3 regions of the Halanaerobium sp. ST460_2HS_T2 genome follow, and region 3 is predicted to be linked to each of the others. Evidence: riboswitches for the same ligand, from Rfam matches in the RefSeq annotation. Region 3 holds a riboswitch; each other region holds the start of a gene.

Region 1 (5,020 bases), on a different contig from region 3:
TGGTGATATTTTAACTGAAGTCTATAATCGACTTTCAACTTCCTATAAAAAATATTCTTTTATAAATAGGTTAAATCTGCAGCTGCAGGAAGATGAGACTGAAGGTAGTGGAGATTTTGCAGTTCGAACCAGGATGAGGGATTATCGTTTACAGGGAAATCTGGGTTATGATATTAATCCCTTTGACTTAGAAACAGTGTCAGCAGATCTCTCGGGTTATTTAAATGCAGATCATCGTTTTAATCTGGGTTTCAGCAGAAATCTTGACCGGAGCGAAAATACCTATTCTGCAGGTATAGTACAGGATGTCGACTATTACTCCTGGGGTATAAATACCAGTTACCGGGATGATGGTGATTTTACAGTGGCCTTTAGTTTTTCAACCAGTTTTGGCCGCGATGATTTTAAAGAAGATCCTTATCATTTAGCACTTGGTCCTTCTGCTCGTGAGGGTGCTGTTCTGGTGACAAGTTATCTGGATACAGGTGAGGAGAAAAAACCTGTAGAGGCTGTTGCTTTTAAAATAAATGGTCGCACAGCTGATGTCAGAACTGATGAAAATGGAAAAGCATTTATTTATGGATTGAGACCTGATCTAAAAACTGATATTGCGATAGATCTTGAATCTTTAATCGATCCATTTCTGGTCAGTGACCCTGAGGGAGTTAGCTTTGTTCCCCGGGCCGGACAGACTTTTTATTTAGAACTACCAGTTATAATGACTGGAGAACTTGGTGGTTATGTTTATTTAGACAGAGGAGAAAGCACAAGCGGTATCAGAAATATTGAAGTTCAGCTTTTAGACAGTGAAAATAATGTTGTCAGAAGTACGCTAACAGCATATGACGGCTATTTTTATCTGGCTGAGCTGAGACCGGGTAATTATCTACTGAGGATTTCACCTGAAGCACTTGCTAGAAGAGAGTTAGTCGAGAATGAAGTTCAGGAGATAAGTATTCCTAAAAGTGGTGGATATCTTAATGATCTGCAGGTTATATTAAAAAGAAAGTAGTTAAAATAATTTCAGGAAAGGGACCGATTGGTTCTTTTCCTGAAAACCCTCGAAAGTATAATTGTTTTAACTGACTAATGAAGGAAGGGGGAGTATGAGATGAGAAAAAGTAAAATGCTTGCTGTTGTATTAAGTATTAGCATTTTTTCAATAATAATATTCTCTTTATTTGCATCTGCAACAGTTATGGAAAACGCTGGCTGTTTAAAAGTTAGCAAGAGCTGGGATGGGGATGATTTGCTGGCGCCTGAGATGGTAATAGTCGATATTTATAATTCCTCTGATAATAAAGTTGTCGGTATACTTTATTTGAATGAGCAAAACAACTGGGAGGATACTTTTTGTAATTTAGCTCCGGGAGAGTATTATGTTAAAGAGCGGCCGGTTTCTGGTTTTGATACTTTTTATCCAGCCGGTAACAGGGTGCAGATTACTGATCTAAATGACAGCGAAAATCCGGTGGAGTTAGAAATAGTAAATGAATATGCTTATCCACCCAGAACTTTTAAACTTAGTATTTATGAGGTTACGATTGTAGATGATATCTATCGAGTAACTGTTACTGTCTGCGCCGATCAGGATGGTAGTATCGAACGGGATATTTACTTCAATGATCAAAAAAGCGAAGTTGATTATATAGATTCTAAACCAATAACTCTTTTGAATAAAGGAGAATGTCAGCAGATTACTTTTGAAATAAATGTTGGTGACTTAGATTTATCACAACCTTATTATGTAGGTTATACTCAGCCGAATCAGTGGATAGAAATTGGCGAGCCCCGACAGTTTATACCGGTATCAATTGCAAAATTGGAAGATCTTTATTTTGGTTCATTTACAGCAGCTGATGGCACAATAACAGTTGACCCCGCCGGTGTTTTAACAACGGGAAATGGTTATTCTGGCTATCATGATGGTAATCAGCAGCCTGCTGTTATTGAAGTGATCTGGCTTCCATATACTCAGTATAATATTAATTTTACTGATCAGACTATTATAAGCCATGATGCAAATAATAAGATGACTGTCAGCACTTTTGTAACTGACAATGATAGCAAAACCCTGGATGGAAATGGTTATGGTATTTTTAATATCGGAGCAACTCTGGATGTTAATGCTAATTTAGATCCTGGTTTATATAGTGGACAATTTTTTGTTACCGTTACTTTTGAGTAATGTTTCAGCTTGTAATAATTATTATAGAAAGGGTCTATGATAATTTGATTTGTAGACCCTTTATAATGAGAGTTTGTGGCTTCTTTATAATAAGAGGTAGAAAGATAGGATGGTTTTGTTTTTAAAGTCGGCTTTGAAGGAACTTTTATCATCTTTAAAAGTTCTTGACAAAGAAGATTAATTTGTAGTAGAATTAAGTTAAAGTAAATAATCACCCTGGCAGAGAAGGGCTACTTTTTCCGAAAGGTTAGAGGCGCAAAGTTGGAACCTAAGGTTTAATAACTACGGTTGACTGACTACCTAAGTAGGGTTATATGTCTTCCTGCTGTCATTATGACTGCAGGTTTTATATTTTGTGCTCTCCTTGAAGGGGTAAACCTATTGTGAAGTAGGGACACAAAGCTAAGGGTCTGAGCAGATCAGACTGCCTGGCTGCAAAAGGAGGAAAAAATGTTAAAAAAAATTAGTTTAATTGTTCTTTTTCTAGTTTTAAGTTTAAGTCTACAGGTGGCGGCGGATAGTGCTAGAGTTGGAATGTCAGTGACTATTATCGAACCTACACAGAAATTAGAAACTAGAAGAGCAGTTAATTTTGAAAGTGAATTTGCTAATAAAAATATAGATGCAGATCAAAAGGTAATGAAAATCGAAGCTGCAGGCGAGACAGTTATCAGCTCTAATCTTCCCTGGGAAATATATGCTGAAACACCCGAGCTTAATGGGGTGGATGTCTATGTTAGAAATAATTTAAATAAAAATTGGGTAAAAGTTAGTCAAAGCCGACCAGTTTTAACAAATAGGACACTGGATAGGGCCAATTTAACCTGGGATGTTAAAGTAGTTGCAGCTGCGGATAAAGAAGTAAAACCATTTGCGGTTGATTTTAAAATCGACTGGCCTAAAAATTAATTATAATATCTGAGAGTAAAGTGCACGTTTTTGCAATATAGTAAATATAATAGATTTTTATAAAAGAAAAAGTACTTAACGTCTGCTTCTGCAGGCGTTTTCTTTTGCTTTTAAAGTTGAAAATAGAGCTGATTGAGGGAAGTGTCTGTTAGCTGCTTGAAGTCAGATAAATTTTTCGGAGAAAATGCTTGCAAAAATTATGAGCAGCTGTTATAATAGTTGATGTTGCAAGTTGAAATATTGTATTTTTGCAGGAGTTATTCTATGGAAGATGATATAAAATATATGAAGATGGCCCTGGCAGAAGCCAGGAAGGCTTATCAAAGAGCTGAAGTTCCAATCGGTGCAGTTGTTGTCTGTGATGATCAGGTTGTTGGCCGTGGGTTTAATCTCCGGGAGCAAACTCAGGACCCAACTTCTCACGCTGAAATGATTGCTCTGAGAGAAGCTGCCGCAAATGAGGCTAGCTGGCGCCTGGAAGATTGCCAGCTTTATGTGACTCTTGAGCCCTGTCCCATGTGTGCAGGAGCAATTTTGCAGTCTCGGATTAAGCGCCTTGTTTACGGAGCCAGCGATCCCAAAGCCGGAGCTGTCAAAAGTCTCTATCAGCTTTTAAATGATGAACGCTTTAATCATCAGGTGGAAGTTGAAGCAGGAGTAATGGAAGCAGAATCAGCTCAGCTTTTAAAAGATTTTTTCCGTGATTTAAGAAAACGGAAGGATGGGTGAGTCTGGCTGAAACCGCTCGACTCGAAATCGAGTAGACAGTTTTGCTGTCTCGGGGGTTCAAATCCCTCTCCTTCCGCCATTAGATTTTATCATCCATAGATTATATATAAATTTTCAAAGTAGAGACTTAGAATTGGAGTAATTGAGTTAGTTAACTAACTTCTGACGGCCTCGATGGCCAAATACTGAAACTAACCTTGCGTAATATTAAAGAAAGTTTCAGTGCAATTACCAACCTCCAATCTCTAACCTCCAAAACGGAGAGGTGTCCGAGTCTGGCTTAAGGGGCCCGCCTGGAAAGCGGGTGTAGGCTCAAACCTACCGAGGGTTCGAATCCCTCCCTCTCCGCCATTAAAATTTTATAATTTTTGCTTAAGATTTGGCCGCACTAAATGGGGTGGTAGCGGTGCCCTGTAACCTGCAAACCGCTAGAGCAGGATTGACGCCGTGGCTGAGGATTTTTTCTTTCAGGGTCTGGCCCTGATAAGTAGTGTTGACAATTGGGTCTCGCGCAATGAAGTCTTGTGAACCCCGTCAGGTCCGGGAGGAAGCAGCGGTAAGCAAGTCGCTTCATGTGCCGCGAGGGTGCCTGGTTCGAGCCAACTGTCAGGGTAACGCCTGGGAGAAAATCTTCGAAGCTCGGTGTGCGGCCACTTTTTTAAAACACCCGGAATAGGGTGTTTTTGTTATATAATACTATTTTTGAGGTGAAAAAAATGTCCTTTCTCTCTCTTTATCGAAAATACAGGCCAGAAAATTTCAATGATCTGATCGGTCAGGATCAGGTCAAAATAACGTTGAAAAATGCTTTAAAAAATGACAGAGTAGCACACGCTTATCTTTTTGCTGGTCCCAGAGGAACGGGAAAAACTTCAACAGCGAAAGTTTTTGCCAAGTCACTAAACTGTGCTAATCCTTCAGCTGAGTTCGAACCCTGTGGAGAGTGTAATTCCTGTCAGAGAATTGAAAAAGGCAATTCGCTTGATGTAATTGAAATCGATGCGGCTTCTAATCGTGGTATTGATGAGATAAGAGAGTTGAGAGAAAAGGTCAAATTTTACCCGGGTGAGGGACAGTATAAAGTTTATATCATTGATGAGGTGCATATGCTGACCAAAGGAGCCTTTAATGCCCTTTTAAAAACTCTCGAAGAGCCACCTGAGAGTGTAGTTTTTATTCTGGCAACAACAGAGC
Region 2 (5,020 bases), on a different contig from region 3:
ACAAAAACTAAAAAATTAAAGCTGGCCTATAAGGCTTTTCATCATACAGCAGAGTATGATCAGAGAATACAGAAGTATTTAGGTGAAATTGTAATGGACGAAGAAGAAAAACAGCAATTACCTGAGACACTTCTTGACCGTTATGATAAGAGAGAAGATCTTCGCTATGGAGAAAACCCTCATCAAAAAGCTGCATTTTACTTAGAAGCAGAGCAGAATGAACCTTCAATTTCGACAGCAGAAAAACTGCACGGCAAAGGAATGTCCTATAATAATATTAATGATACAGATGGTGCTTTAGAACTTGTAAAAGAATTTGAAGCTAAGCCAGCAGCTGCCGTAATTAAACATGCTAATCCCTGTGGTATGGCAACAGCTAATACGCTTAAAGATGCTTTTGTTAATGCCCATGCAGGAGATCCATTATCTGCTTTTGGTTCAATTGTGGCAGTAAATAGAAAAATTGATACTGAAACAGCTAAAGAAATTGCTGATCAGGATAAGTTTATAGAAGTTGTTATAGCTCCCGATTATGAAGAAGAGGCATTAGAAATTCTTAAAGCTAGATCTGAAAAAATGAGGATTTTAAAAACCGGTGAGCTTTCTATTAATAGAGAAAAACCTGGCTACAGTATGAAAAAGGTAACAGGGGGTCTTTTAGTTCAGGATAGAGATTTAGCTCAGACTGCTGCTGAGGATCTTAAAGTAGTGACCGAAAAAGCTCCAACTGAAGAGCAGATAAAAGACCTATTATTTTCCTGGAAGGTAGTTAAACATGTTAAATCAAATGCAATTGTAATGGCTAAAGATGAGATGGTAGTTGGTGTTGGTGCCGGTCAGATGAGCAGAGTTGACTCAATGATTATTGCCGGCCGTAAAGCTGAAGGCCGCCAGGAAGGTGGAGTTGTTGCTTCTGATGCGTTTTTCCCATTCCCTGATGCAGTAGAAAAAGCTGCCGAACTTGGCATTAAAGCAATAATTCAGCCGGGGGGTTCAATCAGAGATGAGAAGGTAATTGCAGCCTGTAACAAATTGGGAATTGCAATGGTCTTTACTGGCAAAAGGCATTTTAGACACTAAATTCACTTTATTTTAGATTAAATTTATTTTGTTGTTATAAGTAGTTATTTGGAAAAGATAATTATTAGAAAAACCCAGTTTATGCTGGGTTAATATAAATTTCCCTAATCAATTCTCCATTCTTTTTAATGGTCCCTACTCAGCCATTAAGATAAGAATGGGGAATTTTTATTTTTGTTTAAAAGTTATTAAAAATAATGCTTTATAATGATATAAATATTCATCTTTAGAAAAAATTGACTTTTAAAAAGGGATTTTTATTTTAATCTTGAATATTTATATAATAGTAGTAATTACTTTAAAATCTAATAATTTATTTAAAGGCAAAATAGTCGAAAGGCTGTGACGCAAAAATCTGAGTCTAAGGATGTTAATATTATCTATGATTGTCAGATCTGCCTCGGGAATTAATAGCCAGTGATTTTTATTGCTGGCTATTTTTGATTAAATAATAAAAATTTAATTTTTTTACTGAACTTATTGTTTTAAGTTGAGTGGATATTGAAGGAGGTCCATTTTTTTAATGAGTAAAAGAGCAGTAGATAATTTGATCGAAAAAAAGGTTAATGAAAATATTGTTAATAATCTTGAACAGAAAATCTGTTATTATAAAGACCCATATACTTATAAAATGGCAAATTTGAGTTATGCAAAATTTCTGGGAAAAGATCCTGGTGATGTAGAAAATATTTTTTGTCAGGCAAAAGATATTACAAATCACAATATTTTAGAGAATGAACTCAGGCGTAACCGAGATAGCCTGAAGCGAATAATAGTAAGTGTGAGAGATATTTCTGAGCGTAAAGAGAATAGTTTAAAATTAAAAAAATTATCCAGGGAATACGAAACTATTTTATCTAATGTTGAGAATGCAATTTTTCTAATTAATGTTGAGAGTGGTAAATTTAGATATCAGCGTTTAAACAGCTTTCATGAAAAAGCAACAGGGTTAAAAACTAAAGAAGTTGCTGGTAAAACACCGATCGAAATTTTTGGGGAAAAGGTAGGACCTGAATTAGAAAAAAAATATAGACGCTGTTTGGATAAAAAAAGCAGTATTAGTTATGAAGAAGAGCTTACTCTACCAGCGGGTAAAAGAGTATGGTTAACTAAACTAACGCCAGTAATTAATAAGGGAGAGGTAGAAAAAATTGTAGGTTCTTCACTAGATATTACAGAGAATAAAAAAAAGGAAAGAGAAATTAAATATCTTTCTTTACATGATGAAATGACTGAACTTTATAATAGAAGGTATTTTGAAAATGAAATGGAGCGCCTGGATTCGAGCAGAAAGTTACCGGTAGCAATTTTAATAGCTGATCTTGACAATTTAAAATATGTTAATGATAATTTTGGCCATCAGCAGGGTGATAATTATATAATAACTGCAGCTCAGATGATTAAAGAATCAATTAGAGGGATTGATATCGCTGCAAGAATTGGAGGAGATGAGTTTGCTCTTATTTTACCGGAGACCGACTCCGATGAAGCTGAAAAAATATGTAATCGAATTAAAGAAAAAGAAAGCGATTATTTAAAGCAAAAAAATCTAATAGAAATTTTTTCTATTTCGATTGGATATGCAGTAAAGAAAAGTGAAGAGATATCTTTAGAAGAAGTTTTTAGAAAAGCAGATAAAAGAATGTATGCTAATAAAGCAAAAAACAAATCAAAAAAGAAATAAATTTAATTGAAATCATCCCCCACTTATATCGAAAGTTTTATATAATCCTGATATCAGTAAAGAAATTTTATGTAAAATGAAAAAACTCGCCTCGGGAAAAAGGCGAGTAAAACAAGGAGAAAAGTATCTATTACTTTTATCTATGCTTAAAGCTGTCCTCTGCAACAGCTTAAAAAGGGGATAAATAAAGTATTTATCTTTTCTATATTTATAGTAACAATTATTTATTAAAAAACCTTTAAAGTAAGATTAGAAATAGATTAAATTGGAGAAATTATTTAATCTATAACTATATAACAATAAGAATAGGAGTGATTAATTTGGCAAAGGTAATGGTGGTAGATGATACAGCATTTATGCGTTTAAAGCTCAAACAAATTCTAAAGGAATTTGGACATGAAATTGTTGGTGAAGCAGAAAATGGGAAAATAGCAGTTGATAAATATAAATCACTGGATCCCGATATAGTTTTTATGGACATCACGATGCCCGAAATGGATGGTATTGAAGCGGTCAAAACGCTAAAAAAAATTGATTCTGATGTTCAAGTTGTAATTTGCAGTGCAATGGGGCAAAAAAAGATTGTACTGGAAGCAATAAAATCTGGAGCTAAAGATTTTATAGTTAAACCATTTAAAAAAGGAAAAATCGAAGAAACAATTAATAAATTAAATATACAGTAAAATATTTAAATTAGTTCTCTATCTTTTATTTAATAAATATAAAGATAGAGAATTTTTTTTAAAATGAAAAAACCCACCTCGGGAAAAAGGTGGGTAAAACAAGGAGAAAAGTATCTATTACTTTTATCTATGCTTAAAGCTGTCCTCTGCAACAGCTTCAAAAAGGGGATAACAAAGTTTATTTCTTTGCTACAATTATATAATACCAGTGGATTATTAAAAAAACTTTAAATAAAGATTAGAAAAAGATTAAAAACATATTTTAAAACTTTTTTGCGCTTCAGCATCAAATTGTAACAGGAGATTTAAAACATTTGCAGCTATCAGTAATAATTACTGATAGCTGCAATAACAGGCCTGATAGATATTTTTTTATAATATATTCTTGACAAAAGTAATTTGTTTATATATAATTTTACTTGAAGTTGAGAATCGTTTTCATTTAAAAATAATAAAGTATATCCAGTTTCATAATTTTTTTAGTATATTTTTAGGTTAACCTAAAAACGGGGGAGAAAAAATTGGAAGTAAAGTTGAATCTATCAGAATCACTGGAAGATTATTTAGAAGCTATTTTCGATTTAATTAAAGAAAATGGCTCAGCTAGAGTGACAGATATTGCAAACAGACTGCACATAGCAGCATCTTCTGTTAATCAGGGTTTAAAAAAGCTGAATCAGGAAGGTTTAGTAAGTCAGGAAAAGTATGGCCCTATAGAATTAACTAATGCTGGTTATCGTGCTGCAGAAAAAATTCGTTGTAAACATCAAATAATTTACTTATTTTTAAACCGAACACTCGGAGTAAGTGAAAAAAAAGCTGACAATGATGCCTGTGGTATAGAGCATGCTTTAAGTGAAGAAAGTTTTGAAAAAATGGTTGATTATTTAATCAAAAATAATTATTTAGCGGAACAAAATTGTGCTTTTAAACTGAAGGAGAATAAGGAGGAGAAAAAAATGACAGCAGAACAGATTATGTTAGATAAGATAAGTGTCGGTTCTAAAGCAAAGATCTTAAAGGTTCAGTCTAAAGGTCGTTTAAAAAGAAAATTAATGGATATGGGTTTAAATAGAGGAGCTCTGGTTGAAGTGAAGGGTAAAGCACCAATGGGTGATCCAATTGAAATCAGGGTCAGAGGTTACAGTTTAAGTTTACGCCAGAATGAAGCGGCAGAGATTCTGGTTAAGGAGGTTTAAGGTTGATGCCTTTAGCAATGTTAAGAGTGGGTGAGACAGCCTGTATTAAAGAAATAGTTGGCGGTAGAACTGTAAAGGGTAAATTAACGGATTTAGGATTTGTAAGTGGTAAAAAAATTAAGATTCATAGGAGTTCAGGTGGACCACTGATTGTTGCTATTGGTGATAATCGTGTTGCACTGGGACGGGGAATGGCTCATAAAGTAATAGTAGATAAAGAAGGGTGTGAAAATTAATGGCTTTAAATAAAAGTAAGAGAAAAAATAATGAAGTTAAAATTGCTCTGGCTGGCAACCCCAATTCTGGAAAGACCACTATGTTTAACGAATTGACAGGGTCCAGACAGCATGTTGGTAACTGGCCAGGGGTAACAG
Region 3 (5,020 bases):
AGAGTTCTTTTAAAGTTCTACCTGAGTTAAAAGCACAGTTAAACTACAACATATCCAGAGATGATATTATCTTACTTGCCAGAATTATTCATGGTGAAGCTAGAGGTGAAGATTTTAGAGGGAAAGTTGCTGTCGGATCAGTTATTTTAAATAGAATTGTCAGTAATCAGTTTCCAAACACAATTAGAGATGTTATCTTACAGAAGGGACAGTTTAGTAGTTTAATGGATGGGCAGGCTAACTATTATCCGGGCGAAGAAGAACTGCAGGCTGCCAGAGCAGCTTTAATTGGATATGATCCAACTCTGGGTTCGATTTATTTTTACAATCCGGATATTGCTACAAATACTGCCTGGATATCTCGACGTAATTATGTAACCAGAATTGGTGGTCACGTATTTTTACGATAGAACAAAAAATGAAAGTTTCATAAATATAAATATAAATATTATTAATTAAACTATGTAGAAGCAAAAAAATAGCACCATTCCGGTGCTATTTTTTTAGATATTAATATCCAATTTTTGTTATTTGGGTAAAATATTATTTTTCTTCCTGCAGATTTTTCATATTCTCCATACATTCTCCGCAGATTGTTCTACCTTTATATTCGATAGTGTCATCTGCACTGCCGCAGAATATACAGGCTGGTTCATATTTTTTCAAAATAATTTTTTCTTCGTCAACGAAGATTTCCATTGGGTCTTTTTTATTGATATTCATAGTTTTTCTGAGCTCAATTGGAATTACCATTCTACCCAAATCATCAATTTTACGGACGATACCAGTAGATTTCATGTTAATTCTCCTTTCTTAACAAATTTCGACAAATTATTCTTATTTATTACATTATACAATTATTCAGACCCATAGTCAATACCCAAAAGTTATTTTTTCAAGTAAAAAATGGATATTTAAGCGAAAAAATTCAAAAAACTTATTAATATCTCTCCCGATTTATGATAGAATATAAACAGTCATCTAAAATGGGGTGTTATATATGGAAAAGTTAAAGGAAAAGTTTCAGAGAAAGTTAGCAGAAAATAATTATAAATTAACCAGGCAGAGAGAGATTATTCTGGAAACAATTCTGGCAAAAGAAAACTGGCATTTTACAGCCGAAGACTTATTTTCAGCAGTAAAAAAAAGGGATAAGGATATTGGCATGGCAACTATTTATAGAACCCTGGAGCTGATGCAGAATTTAGATATAGTACATGTTCTTGATTTTAATGATGATTCTCGTAAATACGAAATTCATCTTGAGGAGGCTCATCATCATCATTTAATTTGTAAAGGCTGTGGTAAGTTGATTGAATTTAGTGATCAGGATATAAATTATTTTGAAGCTGAGTTGGAAGAAAAATATAATTTTGAAATTACAGAACATAAGTTAAGATTTTATGGTTATTGTCAAGAATGTAAGGAGAGAAATTAAGCAAGAATAAAGGTTTTTTTTCTTTATTATAGAATAGTATATATATAGCAATTAAGAGAGGTAGGTTGAGTTATGGAAGAAACTAAAAAATGCTTAAAAGATTTAATTGTATTTCAGAATCTTGACCCGGAGGAACTGGAGTTACTATGTGAAAATTCTTATGCTAAATTTTACGAAAAAGGTGAAGTTATCTTTTTTGAAAATGACAGTGTAAAAAAATTATATTTACTTGTAAATGGTAAGGTTAAACTTTCTATGCTTTCTGCAGAAGGGAAGGAAAAAGTACTGACAATTCTGCAGGAAGGAGATATTTTTGGTGAACTTTCACTTTTTGACGAAGACCCTCATCCCTTAACAGCCGAAGTGATGGATGATGCCCGTCTGTTAATTATTCCCTGGAATGAAATGGAGAAGATGATTATTGACAGGCCTTCACTTGCAATTAAGATTATTGAGGCTCTTTCCAAAAAAACTAGACTTTTAACCAGTCAGGTAAGAGAACTGGTTTTTCAGGACGCTGCAGGTAGACTGGCCAGCCTGCTTTCGAGACTGGCAGAAGATTTTGGTCGAGAAATTGAAGATGGAACGGTGATTGATTTAGTTTTAACCCATCAGGAAATAGCAAATTTGATTGGCTCTTCCCGGGTTACAGTTACTAAATTGATCAATAAGTTTATTGATGATGGTGTAATAACAATTAAAAAACGAAAAATTATTATTAAAGATTTTGAATCACTGGGAGAACGTCTGCAGACAGTTTTTTAAATAAAGCTGGATTGAATCCCGGTGTTCCAATACATAGGAGACACGCTGGTATACTTTTCCAGCGTGTTTTAAGTTAAATAAAAGAATAACAAATTTAAGAATTCAGGAGGTAGAAGATGAGTATTTTTATACCAGATAGTGAAACAAAATTATATGGCTTACTTGGTAAAACACTAAGTCACTCGATTTCCCCATCTCTGCATAATAATGGTTTTAGAGATTTAGGGATTAATGCAATCTATTTGATGCTGGAAACTAAAGATCAGGATCTAGGAGAATATATTAGTTCTCTTAAAAACTTAGGATTTGCCGGCTGGAATGTGACGATTCCTCATAAAGAAAGCATTATTCCTTATTTAAATGGCTTTTCTTCTCTGGCCAGAGCTGCAGGAGCGGTAAATACTGTTTTAAATAGAAGGGGAAGATTGACCGGTTATAACACAGATGTAATTGGTTTTCAGCGTCAGGTTGAGGAAACTGGATTTAAGGTTAAGGATAAAAGAGCAGTTGTAATTGGAGCGGGAGGAGCAGCCCGTGCAGTTATTGCAGCTATGGTTCAGCTGGATCTTAAAGATATTACAATTATCAATCGAACAGTAGAAAATGCAGCAGAACTGGCAAAACTTTTTAAAGAAGAAAATTCTAAGCAAAACTTCGATTTCTGCAGTCTGGAAGAGCAGGAATATGCAGATGTTCTAAAAGCAGCTGATCTGGTAGTTGATACAACTCCAGTTGGGATGTATAGTAATAATATTAAAAATATAGTAATCAATCCTGATTATCTGCATGAAAAGCAGCTGGTGATAGATCTGGTTTATAATCCTTTAAAAACCGAAATTTTAAAGGAAGCAGAAAAGCGAGGAGCACAGATAGGGAATGGCCTGCCAACTTTAATTTATCAGGCAGAAGCGTCTTTTAAACTCTGGACACAGGAGATGCCAAAAAAGAAGAAATGGTATCAAATAGCCGAAAAAGCAGTCAGGGAGATTGAAGCAAAAAAATAAATAAAATATTATAATAAAAGCAAAACTGACGAAAGTCTGTGACGCAAAAACATAAGTCTAAGGATTATTTTCTATGATTGTTATGTTTGCCTCAGGTGGAAAATTGCCGGTGTTTAAAACATCATGGCAATTTTTTGCTTTATAGATAATTTTAAAATAATTATTAAACTTTCATTAAAATTATGCAGGAATTTCATAATCGATGCCGAAATTAATTATATCATCGCAATAATTTAACAAAATCTTTCAAATTTCAACAAAATAATATATATTTTATTAAAAAGGAGTATTTTTATGAGTCCAAGAAGAAAAAAAATTGGAGATCTACTTTTAGAATATAATTATATAACTCCCAGACAATTAGAAGATGCTCTCTCTGCTCAGGATGAAATGGACATGCGTCTGGGACAGGTTTTAACAGAGTTAGGTTACATTTCAGAAGAAGATTTAACAGATGCTCTAGAAATTCAGCTTAACATTCCTAGAGTTCATTTAAATAATTATTTAATAAATGCACATTTATCTCAGTATATATCAGAAAATATTGCCCGAAGACATCATGCTGTACCATATGATGTTGAAGATGATACCTTAAAAGTTGCGATTCAGGATCCAACTGATCTAGTAGCTATAGAAAACATTGAGGTTAATTCAGGGATGAAAGTTGATATTGCAATAGCTACTCATTCGGAAATTATGAAGGCAGTTAATCAAATATATTCTCTGGTTGATACAGATACTTCAGAGATTTTTGACAGGTTAGATCAGTATAATCAAATTAATGAAGAGCCGGAAATAGACCAGCTGCGGCAGATGGTGGAAGATGCTCCGATTGTCAGGCTGACCAATTTAATTATTACTCAGGCTATACAAAAACAGGCAAGTGATATTCACATTGAACCTTTAAAAAACACTTTAAGAGTTCGCTACCGGGTAGATGGTATTTTGCATGAGGAGCTGACAGTTCCCAAACACTCGCAGGCGGCTTTAATTTCTCGTTTAAAAATTATTGCTGATCTTGATATTACCAAAAGAAGAATTCCACAGGATGGCCGGGTGCAGATGACCTTTAAGAGTATGCAGATTGACATGCGGGTTTCTACACTGCCTACAATTTATGGAGAAAAGGTGGTTATCCGACTTTTAAATAGAGATGACAGCCTCTTAGATATTAATAAACTTGGTTTTCGCTCTGATAATCGCGAGAGATTTAATAGACTGATCAAAAAACCATATGGAATTTTGTTGGCGACCGGACCTACTGGTAGTGGTAAATCAACAACTTTATTTGCAGCCTTAAGCGAAATTAATTCACCAACTAAAAATATTGTTACAATTGAGGATCCGGTTGAATATCAGCTGGATGGAGTAAATCAGGTGCAGGCCAATACAAGTACCGGTTTGACCTTTGCCAAGACCTTAAGATCGATACTGCGTCAGGATCCGGATATTGTAATGGTCGGTGAGATTCGGGATGAAGAAACTGCAGAAATTGCAATCAGAGCTGCCTTAACAGGACATTTGGTTTTAAGTACTCTGCACACTAATGATGCCAGTAGTGCAATCACCAGACTTTTAGATATGGGACTACCAGATTATTTGGTAGCTTCAACAGTGATTGGAGTTGTAGCTCAGAGGCTGGTGCGGAAGTTATGTCCAGACTGTAAGGAAGCTTATCAACCTGGAGTTGAAGAAAGAAAATTTTTAGGTGACCCAAATGTTGAAAAACTTTGGCGACCTTCTTCTGATACATGCAAAAAATGTACAGATGGCTATAAGGGAAGAATTGCAATTCATGAGGTTCTTGAAATCA

Evidence for each region. A riboswitch is a leader RNA that binds a small molecule or an ion and turns the genes downstream of it on or off. The one in region 3 is predicted to bind cyclic di-GMP.
Region 1: it holds a riboswitch for cyclic di-GMP, as region 3 does, so the genes downstream of both, DFR80_RS03970 (hypothetical protein) here and DFR80_RS03135 (GspE/PulE family protein) in region 3, are expected to answer to the same signal.
Region 2: it holds a riboswitch for cyclic di-GMP, as region 3 does, so the genes downstream of both, DFR80_RS00850 (sensor domain-containing diguanylate cyclase) here and DFR80_RS03135 (GspE/PulE family protein) in region 3, are expected to answer to the same signal.

Annotation. Positions count from the first base shown of each region.
Region 1 covers NZ_QPJF01000006.1:9,795-14,814, forward strand. The annotation lists gene DFR80_RS03960 (hypothetical protein) at 1-1,012, shown strand, start outside; gene DFR80_RS03965 (DUF4402 domain-containing protein) at 1,112-2,188, shown strand; cyclic di-GMP riboswitch class I at 2,550-2,628, shown strand; gene DFR80_RS03970 (hypothetical protein) at 2,639-3,097, shown strand; gene tadA (tRNA adenosine(34) deaminase TadA) at 3,362-3,826, shown strand; tRNA gene DFR80_RS03980 (tRNA-Ser) at 3,813-3,905, shown strand; tRNA gene DFR80_RS03985 (tRNA-Ser) at 4,086-4,177, shown strand; RNA gene ffs (signal recognition particle sRNA large type) at 4,210-4,476, shown strand; gene dnaX (DNA polymerase III subunit gamma/tau) at 4,543-5,020, shown strand, end outside.
Region 2 covers NZ_QPJF01000001.1:182,163-187,182, reverse strand. The annotation lists gene purH (bifunctional phosphoribosylaminoimidazolecarboxamide formyltransferase/IMP cyclohydrolase) at 1-1,080, shown strand, start outside; cyclic di-GMP riboswitch class I at 1,393-1,483, shown strand; gene DFR80_RS00850 (sensor domain-containing diguanylate cyclase) at 1,604-2,764, shown strand; gene DFR80_RS00845 (response regulator) at 3,085-3,447, shown strand; gene DFR80_RS00840 (DtxR family transcriptional regulator) at 3,969-4,646, shown strand; gene DFR80_RS00835 (FeoA family protein) at 4,652-4,882, shown strand; gene feoB (ferrous iron transport protein B) at 4,882-5,020, shown strand, end outside.
Region 3 covers NZ_QPJF01000004.1:97,094-102,113, reverse strand. The annotation lists gene DFR80_RS03160 (cell wall hydrolase) at 1-410, shown strand, start outside; gene DFR80_RS03155 (AbrB/MazE/SpoVT family DNA-binding domain-containing protein) at 544-798, opposite strand; gene DFR80_RS03150 (Fur family transcriptional regulator) at 1,001-1,438, shown strand; gene DFR80_RS03145 (Crp/Fnr family transcriptional regulator) at 1,511-2,203, shown strand; gene DFR80_RS03140 (shikimate dehydrogenase) at 2,320-3,207, shown strand; cyclic di-GMP riboswitch class I at 3,216-3,301, shown strand; gene DFR80_RS03135 (GspE/PulE family protein) at 3,502-5,020, shown strand, end outside.